3 regions of the Exiguobacterium abrahamii genome follow, and region 3 is predicted to be linked to each of the others. Evidence: riboswitches for the same ligand, from Rfam matches in the RefSeq annotation. Region 3 holds a riboswitch; each other region holds the start of a gene.
What was found. Region 3 has a riboswitch for lysine ahead of ITJ88_RS12265 (aspartate kinase). Riboswitches for the same ligand answer to the same signal wherever they lie in the genome.
Positions count from the first base shown of each region.

Region 1: linked by a shared signal. The riboswitch ahead of ITJ88_RS15530 (amino acid permease) and the one ahead of ITJ88_RS12265 (aspartate kinase) in region 3 are both predicted to bind lysine.
Region 2: linked by a shared signal. The riboswitch ahead of ITJ88_RS14110 (Na+/H+ antiporter NhaC family protein) and the one ahead of ITJ88_RS12265 (aspartate kinase) in region 3 are both predicted to bind lysine.

Region 1 is NZ_JADOYC010000008.1:115,614-123,447, forward strand. It holds gene msrA (peptide-methionine (S)-S-oxide reductase MsrA) at 36-983, opposite strand; gene ITJ88_RS15520 (hypothetical protein) at 1,053-1,235, opposite strand; gene ITJ88_RS15525 (solute:sodium symporter family transporter) at 1,296-3,056, opposite strand; gene ITJ88_RS15530 (amino acid permease) at 3,606-5,087, opposite strand; lysine riboswitch at 5,219-5,407, opposite strand; gene ITJ88_RS15535 (MarR family winged helix-turn-helix transcriptional regulator) at 5,573-6,028, shown strand; gene ITJ88_RS15540 (diguanylate cyclase) at 6,167-7,258, shown strand; gene ITJ88_RS15545 (TetR/AcrR family transcriptional regulator) at 7,301-7,834, opposite strand, start outside.
Region 2 is NZ_JADOYC010000005.1:176,550-184,383, forward strand. It holds gene ITJ88_RS14090 (ABC transporter ATP-binding protein) at 1-793, opposite strand, end outside; gene ITJ88_RS14095 (methyltransferase) at 806-1,465, opposite strand; gene ITJ88_RS14100 (heme oxygenase) at 1,555-1,875, shown strand; gene ITJ88_RS14105 (uracil-DNA glycosylase family protein) at 2,000-2,737, shown strand; lysine riboswitch at 2,830-3,008, shown strand; gene ITJ88_RS14110 (Na+/H+ antiporter NhaC family protein) at 3,120-4,703, shown strand; gene htpG (molecular chaperone HtpG) at 4,979-6,841, opposite strand; gene ITJ88_RS14120 (PDZ domain-containing protein) at 6,925-7,794, opposite strand.
Region 3 is NZ_JADOYC010000004.1:42,299-50,132, forward strand. It holds gene ITJ88_RS12245 (alanyl-tRNA editing protein) at 1-65, shown strand, start outside; gene ITJ88_RS12250 (GNAT family N-acetyltransferase) at 62-490, shown strand; gene ITJ88_RS12255 (argininosuccinate synthase) at 609-1,814, shown strand; gene argH (argininosuccinate lyase) at 1,811-3,181, shown strand; lysine riboswitch at 3,252-3,429, shown strand; gene ITJ88_RS12265 (aspartate kinase) at 3,542-4,741, shown strand; gene ITJ88_RS12270 (aspartate-semialdehyde dehydrogenase) at 4,755-5,747, shown strand; gene dapA (4-hydroxy-tetrahydrodipicolinate synthase) at 5,765-6,646, shown strand; gene dapB (4-hydroxy-tetrahydrodipicolinate reductase) at 6,643-7,389, shown strand; gene dapD (2,3,4,5-tetrahydropyridine-2,6-dicarboxylate N-acetyltransferase) at 7,376-7,834, shown strand, end outside.

The sequences.
Region 1 (7,834 bases), on a different contig from region 3:
AGTCAAAACGAAATCGTTTGACTGCTCCTTACGTGTTACTCGAAATGTTTTTTATATTCCCCATATCCTGCCGAATCAAGCTCTTCAAGCGGAATAAATCGTAATGCTGCTGAGTTGATACAATAGCGAAGACCACCAAGTTCTGTCGGACCATCATCGAAGATATGACCGAGGTGACTATCCGCATTCGCAGAACGCACTTCCGTCCGCGTCATCCCGTGACTCGTATCAAGTTCGACTTCCATCTTGTCTTCTGAGATCGGTTTAGCAAAGCTCGGCCAACCACAGTTCGACTGGAACTTATCTTTTGATGTGAAAAGTGGTGTGCCGTCAACGATGTCGACATACAGACCTGGACGTTCTTCATCCCAGTATTCGTTTCGGAAAGCGGGTTCTGTCCCGTTCTCTTGTGTGACTTTATACTGAATCGGCGTCAGACGCTCTTTCAATTCTTTTTCCTTACCGTGATCCTTCCACGCTTCCTTGATGAATTTCGCGCGACCTGAGCCAACACTATACATCTGATAACGGAACGGATTCTTTTTATAATAATCTTGGTGATATTCTTCAGCTGGCCAAAACGGCTTTTCTGGACGAATCTCTACCGCGACTGGACGCGAGAAGCGTCCTGATGCGTCAAGCGCTGCTTTCGAACGTTCAGCTGCTTCACGTTGTGCTTCATCGACATAAAAGATAGCCGGTTGGTACGATTCACCACGGTCATTGAATTGACCTCCGCCATCTGTCGGATCGATTTGACGCCAGAAGATATCGAGTAATTCTTCGTACGTAATGACGGACGGATCGTACGTGACTTCAACCGCCTCCAAGTGACCTGTCGTTTCCGAACAGACCTCTTTATAAGTCGGGTTCTCTGTATGACCACCGGTATATCCTGAAATGACCTGCTCTACCCCATCATATTTATGGAATGGCTTGACCATGCACCAGAAACAACCACCTGCAAATATTGCTTTTGCCATCTATCTTCCCCTCCTCTGTATGTGTCTATTTTACCGCGTTCAGAGAATGGACTCGACTTTCCTGCTCACTCAATCCTCCGGGTTCGTTTTTAAGCGGTGCATGACGAAGTAAATCGCCGCGAATACCAAAATCAAACCGCCGAGTGAGTACCAAATGTTATTCAAGCGATAAATCATCTGGTACAAGGCAAGCGTCACAAGCAATAATGCAATCGGTAAGAAGGCCCGCTTAAAGTGGTACCAGTAATTCACGAAGATCGCCTCCTGTTTTTCTTTCATCTTACCCGATATGTCATGTCTTCTGCGAGAGGATTATTCGGCTTGACGGTACTCTTCTTCGAGATAGGTCCGGTACTTCGCTTCCCAAGCGTTTAGCGACACACGCCATAATACGATCGTTGCCATGACAAGTCCTAACGTAATCGGCCAGAACCAAATCGATACGATGCCTGCTGTAGAAGCCAGTCCGATTTTTGAAAACAGAACGTACGTCCAAATGATGGATGTGCATAATAAGATCGAGACCGGAATCGCGAACTTCCATGGAGTGAGCTCGACAGACTGTCGTCGATTGATTTTTCTTGACTGGACGGCCGGGTAACGATATCCCATGAATACCATGAACAGCACTTCAATCATGAGTAGAATACCGTACCCATGAATATAGCTAATGCCATGATCCCAGCCGAACAGTTGTTTGAAACCGAAGACGAATAAGTAATACGCAAACACGTGAAAGACGATGACGATTTTCGCCGCAATTGCCGGAATTCGTTTCATGAAAATCCCCATTAATACGATGACGAGAATCGGAATGTTGAAAAATCCTGTGAATTGCCGGATCAAACTCCATAAGCCGTCCGGCGCGTACATCAAGAATGGTGCGATGACGAAAGAGATTAAAGCAACGATCGTTCCGAACCATTTACTGACACGAATCAAATGTTCATCACTCGCCTCTTTCGCAAACACCGGCTGATAGATATCGAGGACGAAAAGTGTCGCAATACTATTGAGCAACGAGTTAAACGAACTAAAGACGGCTCCGAGTAAGACAGCCAAGAAAAATCCCATCAGCGAGACCGGCAGTAACTCCGTAATGAGTCGAGGATATGACAAATCACCGCTTGTTAGTGTGTTCCCATACAAGTGATAGGCAATGATCCCAGGAATCAGCATGAAGATTGGAACTAATAACTTCAAAAATCCTGTCATGAGGACGCCCTTCTGTCCTTCCTTCAAATCTTTTGCCCCGAGCACACGTTGAATGACATATTGATTGAGTGACCAATAAAATAAGTTCGCAAATAGGATACCCGTGAAAATCGAGAAGAACGGAACGGCATCGGTTGAACTTCCGATTGCGTTCAGCTTCTCCGGTTGCACAGTCGCAATCGTCTTCATCCCTTGAAGTAAATTCCCGTCACCCAGTGTGATAAAGCCGAGTACCGGAACTAGGAATCCGACGAAGACGAGCCCAATCCCGTTCAAGGTATCTGAGACAGCCACCGCACGTAGTCCTCCAAAAATCGCATAAATTGCTCCGATGATCCCAACGATCCAGACGACTAACCAAAGGGATTGCGTATAACTAAGACCAAATAGTTCCGGAACATCGAACAGCTGCAAGACAGCTATCCCACCTGAATAAAGCATCGAAGGAATCGTGACGCACATATATCCGAGCAAAAAGAGTAAGACTGTCATCCGGCGCACCGTCTCGTCATACCGGTGACTTAAGTATTCCGGTAACGTCGAGATCCCAAGCCCAAGAAACTTCGGGAGCAGATAGATGGCCATGATAATCGCAGCAAATCCTGCCGTGACTTCCCACGCCATGCTCGACATGTTTCCCATGAAAGATTGTCCGTTTAGTCCAATCAACTGTTCTGCCGACAAATTCGTCAGCAGTAGCGATCCGGCAATGAAAACGCCACTTAATCCTCGTCCGGCTAAGAAGTATTCATCGACGCCTTGTGTTTTCCCACGCGTCAATCGGTAGGATATGTAGGCAACGAGCAACATGAAAAACGCTGCAGAACCTAATGTGAAAAATAATTCAGATGTAGTCATTCGTCTTCCCCCTATTCTTTATTCATATTTCTATTTTTGAATACTTATTCATTTATTCCTTTTTTATACTTTTTCAAAACTATATTTTAGAAAACGTTTTCATTTAAGGGAATAAAAAACCACCTTCATTTATAGAAGGTGGTTCCGATTGCAGAAAAATGGGCTGACTCAAAAATGACTCGTCTTCACGCCCTTTCCTCAGGCGAGACACAAGCCAGTTTTCCCGCTTCATTCAAGCAGGAAAACGGGTCTTGTTTGTCTTTGACAGCGCAAAATTGCGCTTTTTCCTGTAGGAGTGGCGTGTAACGTGTCCTTCTTCTTTATACCCGGAAGGAGAATCGAAAAAGCGTTTTGTTCACTCGACATCGCTTCCTAGGGAAAAACAAGCAAGAGCGACCCTGGAGCGAAGCGAAGCGGCGCGATGCTTGTCCCAGGAAAACGATTCGAAACGAACAAAAAAGCGCAATCTTTCTCATCAGACTCATCAGAGAAAAATTGCACTTTGTCTTCAATCTCAATCACCTTCATTTATAGAAGGTGGTTCACACATTATGATTGACGTGGATGTTCCGGGAAGTCCATCTCGTCATAACGAACGATCGACGTCCGGTTTTTGAATTTATGTCCTAACCAAAAGGCAAGGAATAATGGAATACCAACATACGTTGCGGCAATTCCGACCCAATCGATTTGATCAGCGAGGAATGCGGCATAGTTTTGACCGACGATGACGAGGAAACAAAGACCGAAGGCGAACAGCGGACCGAATGGGAATGCTGGTGCAACATATGGTAAGTCTTTCAACGAGTGACCTTGCGCAAGGAATCCTTTACGGAAACGATAGTGACTGATTGCAATCCCGAGCCATGCGATGAAGCCTGTCATACCGGAAGCATTGAGTAACCACAAGTAGACTTGTCCACCAAACATTGACGTCAAGAAGCAGAGCGCACCGACTGCTCCTGTTGCGAGCAAAGCGTTACGCGGTACACCGTTTTTCGATACTTTCGCGAACAACTTCGGTGCATCCCCTTGGCGAGCAAGTGTATAAAGCATCCGAGTCGAAGCATACATACCTGAGTTTCCGGCAGATAGAACAGACGTCAAGATGACGGCGTTCATGAGTGCTGCTGAGAAGGCAAGACCCGCTTTTTCAAAGACGAGCGTAAACGGACTAACCGCGACGTCCGTAATGTCATTGGAAACCAAGTTTGGGCTCGTATATGGAATGAGCATTCCGATGACGAAAATCGCGAAGACGTAGAAAAGCAAGATACGCCAGAAGACTTGTTTGACTGCTTTTGGAACATTCTTTTTCGGATCTTCCGATTCACCCGCGGCAATCCCGACCAGCTCCGTTCCTTGGAAACTGAATCCGGCAACGAGAATGATACCGATGACGGCAGGAATTCCACCGACGAACGGCGCATCGCCAAGAGCAAAGTTTTTAAAGCCAACCGGTGGCTCCGATGTAAAGACACCAAAAATCATCGCAACACCGACGACTAAGAAGACGATGACGGTGACGACTTTAATCATCGCAAACCAATACTCCGCTTCTCCGAATCCTTTAACGGAGAAGTAGTTCAAGCCAATCATGAGTAAGAGGAACAAGGCACTGAAGTAAAACCCAGGAACGTCCGGGAACCAGTACGTCATGACAATTTGTGCTGCGACGAGTTCGACTGCGATCGTGACTGCCCAGTTGTACCAGTAGTTCCAGCCAAGTGCAAAGCCGAATGATGGATCGACGAATTTCGTTCCATATGTCGAGAAGGATCCAGCGACCGGCATGTACGCTGCCATTTCACCAAGACTTGTCATGAGGAAGTAGACCATCAGACCAACGATTGCATACGATAGGAGCGCCCCACCTGGTCCTGCTGCTGCGACGGAAGCACCGGACGCAATGAAGAGTCCTGTTCCGATCGCTCCACCGATGGCGATCATCGACATATGACGGGCTTGTAATCCACGTTTTAATCCTTCTGCTGTCGAATCTGTTGTTTGTTTCACATCTAGATTGTTCATTTCGTTCGCTTCTCTCTTTAATAAATTTTTGAGAGGACACTTTTTGAATGAAAAAACAAAAAGCGCCCTCATCTTCCAGATGGAAGATGAGAACGCAACATAATAAAATGGATGCGCCTCATTCTACCGTCGTGAAAGATAGCTCTCCACAAGTAGGTGATACCCGACTTGTGACAGTATTAGACCTATTTGATCTAATCCCAATCGATCATCTTCAAAGCGATGATTGATTTCGGCAATTCTTCCTTTCAGGTCACCTCATCTGTCGCTTGACGACATCCGTAACCGTACTCTTAAGAACTGCAACCTCCATCCCACTGGTTGAGTGAGAACTGAATTAAGTTAGTTATTACTACGCCATATTACACAAATCGCCACGAAATTGTCAATTGCCATTTTCGAATATCGGGTAGTCGATGGTAAAAATCCGATATGTTTAGTACACTAAATGGTAGAAGTCCACTGAGAGAAAGGATGCTGCTTGCATGCCACAGGAACGTGATTTGCTAACTTATCGACTCGAAGAACAAATGCGTGTCATTCTTCGTACCCTGCGACGTGAACTTAACCGGCTATTTGAAGGAACGGCGACCCGGAGTGAATTTTTCATCTTACGAAGCCTTTCAGAAAATGGTCCTCAGCGCCCGACGCTTCTCGCGGAACAATTTGAGCTCGCGACGAGTCAAGTCACTGCTTTGACGGATAAGCTGTATAAACAAGGATATGTCACACGGACACGTTCGACGGAAGATCGTCGTTCAATCGTCCTCGCTTTGACGGAGGACGGAGAACGTGCATTTCGGGATCTCGAAATCGTCCGGAAAAACTATTTACAAGATCGCTTCGGCACATTGACGGAAGAAGAACTCGAAACGATGGTTCATGTCTTTGATAAAATTTTGCAGACGATGGATGAAGATACCCTTACTTCGTCTTCTTAAAAACGGTAGATTTTCTACCGTTTTTTCTATTTTGGTCTAAAGATTTCCCTCTGTCTAACCGTTATCTACTTGAGTATACTGGAAGTATATATATGGAAATCTGTTAGCTGGGGGAGTTGGGAGGATTTGTTGTCCATCATGAATCAATTCATCATTAACTTTTGTCTACTGTTCACAACGATTACTCTCTTGTTCTTACCGTTTCGGAATCAACCGCGTATTTCATTGAACTCCAAATGGAGCATTCGACTTATACTCGGAGCTGTCTCTGGTCTGATTGCGGTTTTATTGATGTTCAATGGGATTCAAATCGATGTCGCCCGTGTTGATTTACGTATCGTTCCCGTCGCGATTGCCATGCTGTTCGGTGGTTTCCCAAGCGCCATCGTCGCCGGTGTGATGATCATCGGGACACGTTACTTTTTAACACCAGTTGATCAAATGGAAGGCTTTTATTTATCGACGTTGATCATCGTCTTGTTCATCACGACGATCGGGATCATTCGTCGATTCGTCCATGTCTCGATGCGTCATTTTCAGCTTATGGTATTGGTCGGTATTCTCTATTCGTTACCCGCCATCTACGTCCTGACGCACAGCTGGTCGACATTCTTTAAAATCTCGATTGCGTACGTCTTCTTTAATTTATTAGCTGGCTTTGTTGCCTTTCGATTACTGACGGAATTACGCCGTCACTTCGAAAACATCCAGTATCAGCAGAAACTCGCCATGACGGATGCTTTGACAGGACTCGCCAATCGTCGTCGTCTGGATGACTCGCTTTCGCTTGTCGGCTCGACCGACCAAGGCTATTCGCTTGTACTCATCGATATCGATTTCTTCAAGCATGTCAATGATACATATGGTCATGATGCGGGCGATGATGTGTTACGCCAACTCGGCATGACTCTCGCTTCCTTGACGCGTCCAGACGACCTCGTCGGACGGTACGGTGGTGAAGAATTTTTAATCATCTTACCAAGTACTTCGGCGAAAGAAGCGCAAAAAATAGCAGAACTAGCTCGGCTGACGGTCGCACGTAACCTGTTCCCGACAGCAGATGTACCTGATCTGCAAATTACGATCTCACTTGGGATTTCCCATTCCAGTGGTTCGCATACGTCACTTGAAGCATTACAACAGGCAGATAAAGCGTTGTATTACTCAAAAGAAAACGGACGGAACCGGAGTACGATCTATACGAAAGAACTTGCATTCCGACAAGCTTAAACTGATTGGACACTTCCGTAGGGGAGTGTCTTTTTTACGTCTTCATTCCGTCTCTTTAGGAAAACCGATGCTTTCAACCGTTCCAAAAACAATCATCCGACTTAATTGTTCTGCCATGTATTCTGATGAATACGGTCGACCGTTTCGTAACCAAGAAATCAACAATCCCAACTGTCCACCAATGACATAGTTCAATAATAAGTCCCGATCGACGAACGTAGCTTCTTCTGTGATTTGCGGTCGAAACACAATTCGATAATTCTCTTTCAATGTATCGAGAAAACGAGAGATGAACGTTTTGATCGGTCCTTGAACGAGCATCGTCTGATAGAATAATTCATTTTCTTCGATATGAATGAACAAACGAGCAAAATAGCGACTCACCTGCTCGACTGTCGGAAAGACAGTTCCTGTACCCGTGATCCGAATCGCTTGTTCAAGTGCTTTCATTTGCTCCTCAACGACTTGGTCGAGCAAATCATACTTATCCGTATAGTGTGCGTAGAAGGTCGAACGGTTCACACCTGCTCCATCTGTCAACATTTTGACAGTAATGCTCGAGAAGCTGTGCGTCTT
Region 2 (7,834 bases), on a different contig from region 3:
TTAAATAAGCGATCGCCTGATTTAAGCTCAGTGTCTCATCCGTTTGAAAACTGACTTCTGTCCGCTTCGGTTCAACACCGACTTGCATCGCGAACTGTGCCGCCTCCACCTCTGTTCGGAAGACGATCGTATACGTCTTTCGACTCGATCGAACTAACTCATGAATATCCGATTCGACGATAATGCGCCCTGCTTTGATTAAAGCCGCTCGATCGCACGATTTTTCCATCTCCGGAAAGTGGTGTGAACTCATTAGAATCGCTTTTCCAGCATGCTTCTCCTGTTCGATCCACTCTAAAAAACGCTCTTGCATCAAAGGATCAAGCCCACTGGTTGGCTCATCGAGTAGGTAGACGGGTGCATCCTTCATGAAGCAACCGACAAGTGCCAGTTTTTGTTTCATCCCTTTTGACATCTTGCGGATTTTCGTCTTCGTCTCAAACGGAAATCGTTTCAATAACAGTTGCCGCCGTGTCGGATCGCTACCATGTAGTCGTTGCATCAAATCGAGCATCTCTGCTCCTGTCATGTCTCCAGGTAAACTAATCTCCCCCGGCAAATAACCGACCAACTGCTTCACTTCTTTACTTTGTTTCCAGCAATCAAAGCCACCGATCGTCGCCCTTCCTTCGTCCGCAGCCAGTAGTCCCATCAAATGTCGGAGTGTCGTTGATTTTCCGGATCCGTTTGGTCCAATGAAACCGAATATCGTACCCGGATCGACCGTAAAACTGACATCGAATATCCCACGCCCCGGCGCAAATTCCTTCGTCACATGCTCCAAACGGATCATCATCCGACCTCCCTATCTTTTATTTCTTTCCTCACTGTATTGATACCCGTTTTGAAGCAGTTTGTTCGGATCAAAACGATAGATGACGAACCGTTCGTCATGATTTTTTTCATAGAGGTCTCGCAATCGAATCTCATCGATTTGCTCGAATACGGTATGTCGCTCCAAGTACTCCCGGTATTCATCGGTCGGGTAATACAAGATAAGGTCCACTGAACGCGGGGAACGTTCGACCGAACTTAAAATGTGATCGATCACTTTCATGAAAATTTGTGAAGAGAATGGATTGAAGAAATAAAACTTATTCGCCTCATCCGGAATGGTATACTGCTCGGCATACGTCTGTTCAAATCGCAAACTTCCAGAACGCCGCTTCCGTCGACTTTGGTAGTTCGCCATATTCCGAAGTGCGTCCTCGTAAAATTGTCCGTTCATCTCGATTCCGATGACGGAACAGTCGAATCGGTCGTGTAAGTAAAAGTTCAAACGCCCTTTCCCACACCCGAAATCGATGACAGTATCCTCTTTTTGAAACGGATAGGTTTCGCATAATTCGCCGAGTGCCGCATAAGGCGTCGGTTCATAGCGATTGTAGTGACTAAACACACCATAGAGGTGTTGCATCTCAATGGTCTCAATTCGTAATCGTTGATCATATTCCTGTTCATTCATCGTCTTTTGTTCCTTCTTTCCGGCATTCTTTCCCTCATCGTACTATACTGAAGAAGTACGTTACTCGTTTTTTGAAAGGGGATTTTATGATGATCGTCGTTACGAACCGGATTAAAGTCAAAAAAGGGATGGCTGCAGCTCTCGCTCCTCGTTTTACGCGTCCAAGTGGACTCGATACGATGGACGGATTCATCCGCGTCGAGGTCTTATTGACGCAAAATATCGAAGAACACGATGAAATGAACGTCAACATGTACTGGGAAGATATGAAGAGTTTTCAAGCGTGGCGGGAGAGTGACGATTTTAAAGCGTCGCATAGTCGACCTGCGAGTAGTGAAGCAGGAGAATCGCCAATGCTCGGTAGCGAGATTCTGACATATGAAGTCGCTTCGGTCAAAGAACGCGCATGATGCACGAAAAGGACTCGTCTCGAGTCCTTTTTTAGATACCGGTATAAAAATAGTGAAAGGGTCGAATTGTCTCAAATGGTATTATTTGTTATCATAGTGCCATTACAGAGAGAGAGGGTCCTTCATGAATTCATTAATTATATTTGAACAAGCCATTCGTAGCTTACCTGACGATCGTACGTTACGACGTGATGAATTATGGACGGACGATTTTTTATTGCAACAGGAGAACGAGCTGACCGTCTATTACTCTCCGATTGGCGAATACGTCAATACTGAAGCAAAAGTCGTCATTATCGGGATCACACCAGGTTTTGAACAGATGCGAATCGCTTTCGAAGAAGCGACGGATGCCCTTCACCATAGTGTTTCATTAGAAGAGACGGCACGCCTCGTCAAATATACAGCAAGCTTTGCCGGAACGATGCGACGTAACCTCGTCCAGATGCTCGATACACTTGAACTTCCAGCATTGCTCGGCATCGAGACGACGGCTAGCTTATTTCATCAACATCAGAAATTATTGCATCCAACGTCACTGTTAAAGCAACCCGTCTTTTATCGCGAAAAGAATTACTCGGGTCATCAACCGAAGATCAATCGTAGCCCTTTATTAAGGCACTACGCGGAAGAACACTTCGTCGCTGAGATCAATCAGTTACAAAAACCAGCGTTATTGATTCCACTCGGTCGGGTCGTCGAGACGCAAGTCCGTGGATTGATTCATGATGGACGAATCGAACAGCATCAGCTTCTTTCCGGCTTCCCCCACCCATCTGGCGCAAACGGTCATCGAAAAAAACAATTCGAGGAAAACCAAGCCTATTTGACGAAACAGCTCATTCAACATTTTGCTGAATAAACAACTTTATCTTAAATTATCAGAATATATGGTTGAATCGTTTCTGAAATACATGATAAAGTGTCCATAAGAACAGAATATGACTATTCTATCGATGAGGTAGAGGCGCGATTTCAATCAGTACTTAGTCCGAGGATGACAACGAAGACGACTACAGGAAAGGTGACATCGCCGAAATGACAGTATGTGTCGAGCATATCGTCGTTGGTCGATTCGGGAAACACCCGATCGATTGCCATACATAACAATTGTATGGAGCGCTCCAATTCGGCTAAGAAAGACGCATCCAGCGAGGGTGTCGGCTTTGTTGCCGGTGCCCTTGCTTTTTTTGTGCCGCGGGGTCTCATCTTTAAGCCATTTATTAAAGAGGAGGATATTTTTCATGGTCAACTATTCAGATTCCATCATTGCCCTTGTACCTGCTTTACTAGCTATCTTATTAGCCATCTTTACCCGAAAGGTCGTTCTTTCGTTAGGTGTCGGCATTCTAGTCGGTACCCTGTTACTTCATCGTTTTAACCCGATCGATACGGTAACCTATCTCGGCAAGAACATCTTCAGCCTCTTTTGGGCGGACGGTGCCTTGAACGAGTGGAACGTCTTATTACTTGTTTTCTTGTTATTGCTCGGCGTCCTTTCCACATTGATTCAGACATCAGGTGGCGCTCGCGCTTTCGGTGAATGGGCTTCTACGCACGTCAAGACAGCGCGTGGTGCACGCTTAGTTGCCTTCGGACTCGGTATCCTAATTTTCATCGATGATTACTTCAATAGTCTCGCTGTCGGCAACGTCAGTCGTCCGTTAACAGATCGCCGTGGTGTCTCACGTGCGAAGCTTGCCTATTTGATTGACTCAACAGCTGCGCCTGTTTGTGTCATCAGTCCGCTTTCGAGTTGGGGCGCATTCATCATCTCCATCATCGCCGGTATCTTAACGACGCACTCGATTACGGATTACTCAGCGTTTAGTGCCTTTATGATGATTGTTCCGATGAACTTCTATGCGATTTTCGCGTTACTTTTAACACTTTACATCGCTTACTCTGGCATCTCTGTCGGACCGATGCGACAACATGAACTGCGTGCTGCCAAAGGCGAACTCTTCGATGCTTCGAAAGGAACACCGATGGGGATGGCTAAAGAGGTGAACGAACATACGAACGGAAAAGTACGTGATCTCGTCGTTCCAATCATCGTGCTCGTCATCGCTACGATCAGTGCGTTACTCGGGACAGGTGCTCAGGCACTTGCAGCCGACAATCGCCCGTTTACTTTAATTGGAGCATTTGAGGCAACAGACGTCACCCGTTCCCTCGTCGCAGGTGTCGTCATCAGTTTAATCGTCGCTTTCCTGATGCTGATCGGACGAAAAATTCCGGGCCGCGATTACCGTGCAAGCATCGTTGCTGGTATGCGTTCCATGTGGCCAGCAGTCGTGATTTTGTTATTCGCTTGGACGATCATCGCTGTTATCGGTGATATGAAAACCGGTGACTATCTCGCGAGCTTCGTCAGCAACTCGATTTCTGCTTCGTACTTGCCATTCTTATTATTCTTGATTGCCGGCTTGATGGCATTCTCAACAGGAACAAGTTGGGGCACATTCGGAATCATGTTGCCAATCGGTGCGGATCTCGTCATGGCTGTTGATACCTCACTCTTGTTACCGACGCTTGCTGCTGTTCTTGCTGGATCTGTCTTCGGTGACCATTGTTCACCGATTTCCGATACGACAATCCTAAGTTCGACAGGGGCTGGATCCCATCATATCGATCACGTTACGACACAATTACCGTATGCGCTAGTCGGTGCCGTCACTGCGGCAGTCGGTTATTTAGTCATCGGTTTCACGGAGTCTTCGGTATTCGGTTTCATCGGAGCTCTTGTCACATTCGTACTCTTCGTCGTCGTCTTGAACGTTCTCTCGAAAAAAGGCGAAACCGCTTCGGATTTACAAACGGATTGATGAAATGAAAAAGGGACTGACTCAAAAAAGAATGATGCGTCTTTTCACGCCCTTTCCTCAGGCGAGACACAAGCCAGTTTTCCTGCTTCATTGAAGCAGGAAAATGGGTCTTGTTCGTCTCTAACAGCGCATAAATGCGCTTTTCCTGTAGGAGTGGCGTGTGACGCACCATTCTTTTTTGTTACGAGATAAGGGTGGCAGATCATCATTCTGCCACCCTTATCTTTGTAGAGACTGATTTTGAGTCAGCCCCTTTTTCGACTTCATATCATGTCTTATACCATAAGTTCACACACATCATTCGCGAACGCTACCGGATCCTCGAGTGGGAGTCCTTCGACAAGCAATGCTTGTTGATACATCAGTTTCGTATAGCGCTCGAATTTCGAACGATCGTTTTGATATGCCGTTTCAAGAGAGTGGAACACTGCGTGTGACGGATTCAATTCAAGAATCTTGACCGCTTCTACCCCTTCGTTATTCGGCATCGCCTTCAGGATTTTCTCCATCTCGATTGAGACGGCGCCGTCCGTCGCAAAACAGACGGGATGCGATTTGAGACGCGTTGAGGCTTTGACTTCCTTGACTTGTCCACTTAGCACTTCCTGCATAGCTTGGAACATCTCTGCTTGTGCGTCCGTCGTCTCCGCTTCTGCTGCTTCAATCCCTAAATCGCTACTCGTGACCGACTTGAACGTCTTCTCGTTGTACGTCACGAGCATCTGGATCGCGAACTCATCGATCTCTTCCGTGAAGTACAAGATATCGTACCCTTTATCACGGACGAGCTCGGATTGTGGTAATTTATCCAGACGATTCGTACTCTCACCAGCGGCGTAATAAATATGTGCCTGATCTTCCGGCATCGCTGCGACGTATTCTGCGAGTGTGATCAACTTCTTCTCCTTCGCCGAGTAGAAGAGGACGAGGTCCTGCACTTGTTCTTTATGCATGCCATAATCATTATACATACCGAACTTCAGCTGACGTCCGAACGCTTGATAGAACGTTTCGTACTTCGTGCGATCCTCGCGCAGAAGTGCTTCGAGTTGTGTCTTGATCTTACTTTGGATGTTTTTCGCGATCAATTTCAATTGACGATCGTGCTGAAGTAACTCACGCGAGATGTTGAGCGATAAGTCTTCCGAATCGACCATCCCTTTGACGAAACTGAAGTGATCCGGCAACAAGTCGCTGCATTTTTCCATGATCAGGACACCGTTGGCATAGAGTTCAAGACCCTTTTCAAATTCCTTCGAATAATAATCGTACGGTGCCTGCTCTGGAATGAATAAGATCGATTGATAACGAACAGCGCCGTCGACACTGATATGAATGTGTTTCGCTGGTGTGTCGAAACCATAACGCTTCTCTTGGTAGAAGTTCGTATAGTCCTCGTCTGTCAATTCCCGTTTGTTCTTCCGCCAGATTGGCACCATGCTATTGATCGTCTTGACGACTTCGACCTCTTCCGTCTCGTCACTGCCTTCGATCAGCTGACGTTCGAGTTCCTTCATCTCGATCGGATAACGAATGAAATCTGAGTATTTTTTGATGATGCTACGCAGACGATACGTCTCGAGGTATTCGTCATACGATTCTTCTTCCTCGTTCGCCTTGATGTGGAGCGTAATCTCCGTTCCGACGGTTTCCTTGTCGACTTCCTCGATCGTATAACCTTCGACACCACGCGATTCCCATTTATAAGCGACTGCACTGCCGAACGGTTTCGTAACGACAGTGACGACGTCTGCGACCATGAAGGCGGAATAGAATCCAACACCGAATTGACCGATGATATCATGACCATCTTGTGCTTCATTTTCTGCTTTGAAGGCAAGCGATCCACTTTTTGCGATCGTACCGAGATTTTCTTCTAGTTCTTCCTTCGTCATTCCGATTCCCGTATCACGAATGATGAGTTGACGCGCTTCTTTATTTGGTTCGATCGTAATTTTGTAGTGTTCCTTTTCGAACGAAATCGTCTCGTCCGTCAATGCTTTGTAGTACATCTTATCCATGGCGTCACTTGCATTCGAGATCAATTCGCGCAGGAAAATCTCCTTATGCGTATAGATAGAATGAATCATCATCTCCAGCAATCGTTTTGATTCCGCCTTAAATTGTTTCGTTTCCATGCTCATTCTGCCTCCCCTTTTTTAGCACTCAATCGCATAGAGTGCTAATTCATCTCCTATTATTAGGGAGTTCGAAATATCTGTCAATCTCCTTTTTCACTGTATGTCGTGACTTTTTCAAGGACAATCATTCCGATTTGACGTAAGTGTTCTGCTGACCCGTAGGTGCCATGGCTGACGCCGTTTTCATCCTTTCGATTACCGAGACCGATGAACTGCTCACTCGGTTTGAAGTGGAGTCCGACGACGGGTACCTGAAATCGTGACGAGAAGCCGACTTGAAAAATCGCGTCCGGATAATCCGTTGGTCGATAGGTCGTCCAATCGATGTCTGGTTCGAGCTTCGCAAATCGTTCCGTGTGTTCCTTACCGAGCAGGATGATTCCTTTTATCGAAAACAGTTCAAGCAGGCGTAACAAAAATGTCTGACCGAACGGACTATCTTCCAACACGCTGCGTTCTTTGATCGCTCCCATGTAGTGGTGTGTCGGAAACGGGAAAAAATCCAAGTGAATGACCGGATCAAGCGTCTTCTCGTAAAACGACGCACCGAGTCCGTTCAAGAATCCTTCGAGCTTACCGCCACCTGGTCGACCGAACCAGGTCCGATACACATTTGGTTGTTTGAAGTAACGATTGAAGCGTCGGATCGATTCCGTCAATGTCTCTTCTTGTAAATACGTATTCCATGTCATAGATTGTGGACGTATGAAAAGCGGACCATGCTCGTCAAATCGTAATCTACCTGTTCGGTCTAAAAACTGCGATCGAGATGGGTTCGTCGCGATCGTCACCCAACTGCTACGTGTCGCATCACCAAACCAGAGGACCGGTGTCGTTTGGTCGATCAATTCACTTGCGAATGCACTCTTCTCGAGTGTCATTTGGTACTGGACGGCTTCGTGTAATAATTTTTTGGCAAGTTGCCATTGATCGGATGTCAGCGTTCTCATCTCCCTCTATACAGCGATTGTGCTGTTGTAGATGTACCCC
Region 3 (7,834 bases):
AATTTACGAATCGGGATGATGCGATGGCATATGTCGATCGATTACAGGAGGAATATCAGTCATGACAGTCATTCAAGTACGTACAGCAGAACAACATCAAGCCGTCCGGATGATCCGGGAGCGTGTCTTCGTCGAGGAACAAGGCGTACCACGCCATCTTGAATACGATACACATGATGAAACAGCGATTCATCTGCTTGTCCTCGATGAGCAGAGTCGACCGGTCGCAACGGGGCGTACCCGTCCATATGACGACCAACGGATGAAGGTAGAGCGTGTCGCGACGCTAGCGACAGCGCGAGGAAAAGGATACGGTGGCGAGTTGATGCAGGCGATGGAACGAGTCGCACGTCGCGAAGGGAAGCAATTGCTAACACTCGGTGCACAAGTCCAAGCGATCCCGTTTTATCAAGGACTTGGGTATACGATCGTCTCCGATGAATTCGACGATGCGGGCATCCCGCACCGAACGATGGAGAAAAAAATGTAAGTCATTTTGAAAGAAATCCTGCAAAAAGGGTTTCTTTTTTTTGTTTTCTATGTATATATATAATTCATAATGAATTTTTATACAGACAGATGAATTTAAAACCAGGAGGGAATTATACATGTCGAAACAAAAATTGATCTTAGCGTACTCTGGGGGACTTGATACATCGGTAGCCATCAAATGGTTGAGCAAGGACTATGACGTCATTGCCTTATGCATGGATGTCGGAGAAGGAAAAGATTTATCCGTCATTAAAGAAAAAGCACTCCTCGTCGGTGCGATCGAATCGATCGTCCTCGATGTAAAAGAAGAATTCGCACAAGACTTCGTCTTGCCGGCACTTCAATATGGCGCCCATTACGAAAATGCCTATCCGTTGATTTCAGCGCTTTCGCGTCCATTGATCGCAGAAAAGCTTGTCGAAGTCGCGCATCAGCACGGTGCGACGGCGGTTGCTCACGGATGTACCGGAAAAGGGAACGACCAAGTCCGGTTTGAAGTTTCGGTCGCAGCACTTGATCCATCACTCGAAGTCATCGCACCGGTTCGGGAATGGAAATGGTCACGGGAAGAAGAAATCGCCTATGCGAAAGAAAACAACGTGCCGATCCCGATCAACCTCGACAGCCCCTACTCAATCGACATGAACCTCTGGGGACGGAGTAACGAGTGTGGCGTCCTAGAAAACCCTTGGACAGAGCCACCGCAAGACGCTTACGCGTTGACAGTAGCGCCAGAAGACGCACCGGATCAGGCAGAAGAAGTCATCATTGGCTTTGAAGCAGGTGTTCCGGTCTCGATCAACGGAACGACGTATCCACTGGCGAAACTGATCACGGAACTGAACATCATCGCTGGTGCACATGGGGTCGGACGGATCGACCACGTCGAGAACCGTCTCGTCGGTATCAAATCGCGGGAAGTCTATGAGTGCCCAGGCGCAACGGTGTTACTCAAAGCGCACGCTGCACTCGAGACGATTACATTGACGAAGGACGTCGCGCATTTCAAACCACTTCTCAGCAAACAATACGCAGAAACGATCTATAACGGTCTCTTCCATGCACCATTGACGAAAGGCTTGAAAGCATTCTTGACAGCGACACAACAGGACGTCACAGGAGAAGTTCGCGTTAAACTGTTCAAAGGAAACGCAACCGTGACAGGTCGTCAGTCCGCTGTCTCGCTCTACGATGAGAAACTTGCGACGTACACGAAAGAAGACGCGTTCGATCATGAAGCAGCAAAAGGCTTCATCAAATTACACGGACTTGCCGTTTCGACGCATGCGAGCGTACATCGTCAGGCGGGTGTCACGAAATGACCAAACTCTGGGGTGGACGTTTTACGGAAAGTGCTTCCGCTCAAGCGGAAGCCTTCGGAGCATCGATCACGTTCGATCAAAAATTAGCGAGCGTCGATTTAAAAGGCAGTCTCGCACACGCGCAGATGCTATTTGAACAAGGGATTCTTGCTCAAGACGAGTGGACACAAATCGAGCAAGGACTGAAGCAACTGGAAACGACGTTAGCAGACCATTCCTATACGCTAGCGGATGAGGACATTCATATGAACCTCGAGCGTTTGTTGACGGAACAGATTGGTCCGGTTGCAGGAAAACTGCATACGGCACGGAGCCGAAATGACCAGGTCGCAACGGATTTACATCTATGGATGGAACAACATGTTGAGGCGTTGACGACAGCATTACGCGAACTCCAATCGGTCATCATGGAACAAGCGGAGCAACATATCGAGACGGTCATGCCAGGGTATACGCATTTGCAACGGGCACAACCGATTTCGCTTGCGCATCACTTGCTCGCTTATTTCTGGATGTTCGAACGTGATGTCGAACGATTGACAGATAATCAAAAACGGATCCGGAAATCACCACTCGGAGCGGGGGCGCTCGCGGGGACGACGTTCCCGATCGACCGTTTCCGGTCTGCCGAGTTGCTCGGTTTTGAGTCGGTCTATCCGAACAGTCTTGATGCTGTCTCGGACCGTGATTTCGTCATCGAATACCTCGGGATCGCCTCGACCGTCATGATGCATCTCTCGCGTTTTTGTGAAGAAATCATCATCTGGGCGTCGCAAGAATTCGGTTTTATCGAGTTATCGGATGCCTTCTCAACAGGATCAAGCATGATGCCACAAAAGAAAAATCCTGATTTCGCTGAGTTGATTCGTGGAAAAACGGGTCGCGTCTACGGCAACATGATGGGCTTCTTGACGACGATGAAGGCATTACCACTCGCTTACAATAAAGACATGCAAGAGGATAAGGAAGGGGTCTTCGATACAGCCGATACCGTTCTCCAATCCGTTCAAATCTTCACCGGAATGATTGAATCTGCGACGTTTAAGACCGAAGCGCTCAAGAAGGCGACAATGCAAGACTTCTCGAATGCAACGGAACTCGCCGACTACCTTGTGACGAAAGGCATACCGTTCCGGGAAGCGCACGAAATCGTCGGGAAAGCCGTCCTTTACTGTGTGCAGAATGGTTGTTTCCTGAAGGATTTGAATCTCGAAATGTATCAAACGTTCCATCCGGATATCACGGAAGACGTCTATCCGCTCCTCGATCCGGTTCAAGCAGTGGCACGCCGGACAAGCTACGGCGGGACAGGGTTTGCTGCCGTGTCGGAGCAACTCAAACTCGCGAAACAGCATCTTGCGAATTGACGGATTTTGAAAAAAATCAGTCAAATGACTGGATTTAACAAAAGATGTCTGCTATAACTGTAACTAACAACCGACAGATAGAGGCGCGGATGACATGAGTAGCATCATTCTTGAAGGCAAGCATGCCGAATGATGTGAAAGGGGAAGTCCGCCGAAGTGAACGAGAAGATGCTTCTTCTCATTTGCTGGTACAACGGTTAAGATCCGTTGTACTGCCGAAACCGATGTTTCGGAGCGCTATCTTACGTAAAAGAACGAATGACTTTGTCTTCGTTTGTCCGATCGTGATAACGACGGGCCGTAGGAACGCTCCTACCGGCCCGTCGTTTTTTTCTGTATCGGGACAAAGGAGATAGGATTGTGACAACTGTACTTAAATTTGGTGGAAGCTCGGTTGCGACTGTCGAACAGATTCAGTCTATTGCGAATTATTTGAAGAGTCGCGCAGCCGAAGGTGAAAAACTTGTCGTCGTCGTTTCAGCGATGGGCAAGATGACAGATTCTTTGATTGCTCAGGCGCAAGCCATCACGGATCGCCCCGAGCGCCGAGAACTCGATCGTCTGCTTGCCATCGGAGAAGAACAGACGATTTCATTACTCAGCATCGCCCTCAACTCACTCGGCGTCAAAGCGTTATCGCAAACAGGCGCTCAAGCGGGAATCAGTACGATGGGATTGCATACGAAAAGTAAGATCAAACAGATTGATGGAAATCTATTACGACAAAAACTCGAAACATACGATGTCGTCATCGTCGCTGGATTCCAAGGTGTCAACGAACTCGGTGATGTCACGACGCTCGGACGTGGTGGATCGGATACAACGGCTGTTGCCCTTGCGGCAGTCCTTGATAAACGGTGTGAAATCTACACGGATGTCGACGGTGTCTATACGGCTGATCCACGAATCCATGCTGCTGCTCAACCGATTCCGCACATCTCATATGATGAGATGATGGAGATGAGCGCCCTCGGGTCGAAGGTCATGGAAATGCGGAGTGTCGAACTAGGAAAAAAATACGGCGTACACATCTTCGTCGGGAAAACACTTGAATCGAAAAGGGGAACATGGATCATGGAAGCGACGGAAACAATGGAACAAAAAGCGGTCACGAGTGTCAGTGTGACGAAGAACGTCTTGACGGTATCAATCAAACACGTACCGCAAACGAACGCAGCAGTAGCCGATATCTTCGAACTCTTATCGAACCGCCACGTCAACATCGACATGATCAGTCAAACGACGTTCGACAGTGACATCTTTTTATCGTTCTCCTGTCCACTCGATGAGGAAGAGTTCCTCGATGAAGCATTGAAAGACATCATGGATCGCTTCACGACAGTCAAGGTCGACCGCCACAATCAGCACGCGAAGTTATCTGTCGTCGGCATCGGGATGCGGGATGCAACAGGTGTTGCTTCGAAATTGTTTGCAATCTTCCGAGCGGAGAACATCCCGTTCTATCAAGTCACGACATCAGAAATCAGTATCTCGTACACGATTGCACAAGCAGACATTGAACGGACGGTTGCAGCGATTGCAAACGCGTTCGAGTTATAAGGAGGAAAACAGCATGTATCATGTAGCCGTCATCGGAGCAACCGGCGCCGTCGGTCAAAAAATGTTACAAGTACTCGCCGAACTGGACTTCCCGGTCAGCCGCCTGTCCGCTTACGCTTCTGCTCGTTCAGCAGGGAACACGGTGCAGTTCAAGGGAGAAGATATTACGATCCAAGCGCTGACGCCAAACATCACGGAAGACGGGATCGATGTCGCGTTGTTCGCAGCGGGCGGAACGATCAGTGAGCAATATGCCCCGTTACTAGCCGAAAACGGAACACTCGTCGTTGATAATTCAAGTGCCTTCCGAATGGAGGAGACGATTCCACTTGTCGTGCCAGAAGTCAATCCGCAAGCGATTCAGACGACAGACCGCTTGATCGCAAATCCGAACTGTTCGACGATTCAATCCGTCGTCGCCTTAGCACCGCTCCAGTCACTAGGATTCGAACGCGTCAACTATACGACGTATCAGGCCGTATCCGGTTCAGGTCAAAAAGGAATCGAGGATCTGGCACGCGGGGCACGCGGAGAAGAACCCGTCAATTATCCACATCCGATTCACGATAACATCTTGCCGCATATCGATGTGTTCCTTGAGAACGGCTATACGAAAGAAGAGCAGAAGATGATTGATGAAACACGGAAAATCTTCAATCTTCCAGCATTACCAGTCAGTGCGACATGTGTCCGGGTTCCAGTCACGAACTCTCACTCGGTTGCGATCAACGTCACGTTTACACAACCGACAACGGTCGAAGCGATCCGTGAAGCACTGGAAAGCGCACCGGGCGTCGTCCTCGTCGATGATGTCGCGAATACGCGTTATCCGATGCCACTTGACGCGAGTGGAACGGACGATGTCTATGTCGGACGAATTCGACAAGATGATAGTCTCGCGAATACGTTCCATCTTTGGTGTGTAGCCGACAACATCCGAAAAGGTGCCGCGTCAAACGCCGTACAAGTCGCACGCCAAGCCATCGAACAGTCGATTCATTCATAAAAAAGGAGGAGTTCTTCATGTTCAAAGGAGCAGGTACAGCGCTCGTCACACCATTTAATGAAGCAGGCGAGTTGGATCTACACGTATTCGAACGCTTGATCGAGCAACAACTCGCAGCAGGGATTCAGGCACTTGTCGTCGGAGGGACGACAGGAGAAGGTTCGACACTGACAAACACGGAATTCGAACAACTATTGACGACTGCCGTTCAAGTCACGGCAGGACGAGTACCCGTCATTGCCGGAACGGGTTCGAACAACACGGCAGTAACAATCGAGAAGACGTTACTCGCAGAACGCCTTGGTGCGGATGCAGCGATGCTCGTCACACCGTACTACAACAAAACATCACAAGCCGGGCTCGTCGCACACTTCACGGCGGTCGCTGATGCAACCGAATTACCAATCATGCTGTACAACGTTCCGTCGCGGACAGGCGTTGCGATCGCAGTCGAAACCGCAGTGACGTTAGCACGTCATCCACGCATCCAAGCGTTTAAGGAAGCGAGTGGAGATGTCAGCTTCATGGGTGAACTGATGGCGGCGATTCCGGAAGACTTCGCCGTCTTCTGTGGAAATGATGATCAAATCCTGCCATACATGGCATGGGGGGCACAAGGCGTCATCTCAGTTCTTTCGAATCCGTACCCGGCAGAGACACAAGCACTTGCTGAGGCGTTACTCGCGCAAGATCTCGTCACGGCGCGCCGGATTCAGGCAGACTTGTTACCGGTCATCGGTGCCTTGTTCAGTGACGTCAATCCGATTCCAGTCAAAGCATCGCTTGAAGAACTCGGCTTTGCTGTCGGTGCGCCACGCTTGCCGCTCGTCCGTCAATCAGAAGCAGGACACGCCCACTTACTCGAAACGATGCGGGCTTACAAAGGAGTGGTTCGATGAAACTCGCGTTACACGGTTACGGGGCGACAGGACAATACGTCGTCGAACTCGCACCACAAAGTGTCGTGGCGATCGTTGACCGGACGAAGTCATCCGATACGATCGTTTCATATGCCGAGCTAACGGAGATGTCAGAGACGGTCGATGCGATCATCGACTTCTCGCATCCGAGTTTGCTACCGGATCTGCTCGCATACGGGCTGGCGACAAAAACACCACTCGTCATCGCGACGACTGGTTTTTCGGAGGCGGAACTGGCATCGATCAAGGACGCTGCAAAAGAAATTCCGATCTTCCAGTCGTACAATATGTCGTACGGCATCGCGATGGTGCAGCAACTGCTGAAGACACTCGTACCACTAGCAGGAGCGTATGACATCGAATTGCTCGAGAAACATCACAACCAAAAAGTCGATGCGCCAAGCGGAACGGCTGAGTTGTTATTGCAAACGATTCAGACGGCACGTGACGTCACACCGGTATATGATCGGTCACAGACGCGGCAAAAGCGCGAGACGAACGAGATCGGGATGCACGCGATGCGCGGTGGAACGATCTTCGGAGAACACGAAGTCTTATTCGCAGGTGTCGACGAATTAATTGAAATCAAACATACGGCGTTATCGAAAAAAGTATTTGCTTCTGGTGCGATCAAAGCAGCTGAAGCACTCATTCAAAAAACAGCGGGACTCTATACATTAGAGACGCTCTACACACAGGAGGATTCACATGTTACTCACTGATGCTTACGAAATTGCTAAATTCATTAAAGATGCTAAAAAACAAACACCGGTAAAACTGTACGTCAACGGCGATTTGGCGGGCTTGACGATCGAAGGCGCTACTGCATTCGGATCAGATGAATCAAAGATTTTCTTCGCGGATGCAGGACTTGCGGCTACTTTCTTAGAAAAGTATTCAGATCGCATCACGGATGTTCACGTGGAGTATGACCGTCGCAACAGTGCGGTACCAATGCTTGATACACGTCACTTGAATGCGCGCATCGAGCCAGGTTCATGGATTCGTGATCATGTCGTCATCGGTGACAACGCAGTCGTCATGATGGGTGCGATCATCAATATCGGTGCATCAATCGGAGATGGTACAATGATTGATATGAACGCTGTCGTCGGTGCACGTGGGACGATCGGGAAAAACGTTCATGTCGGCGCAGGTGCCGTGGTC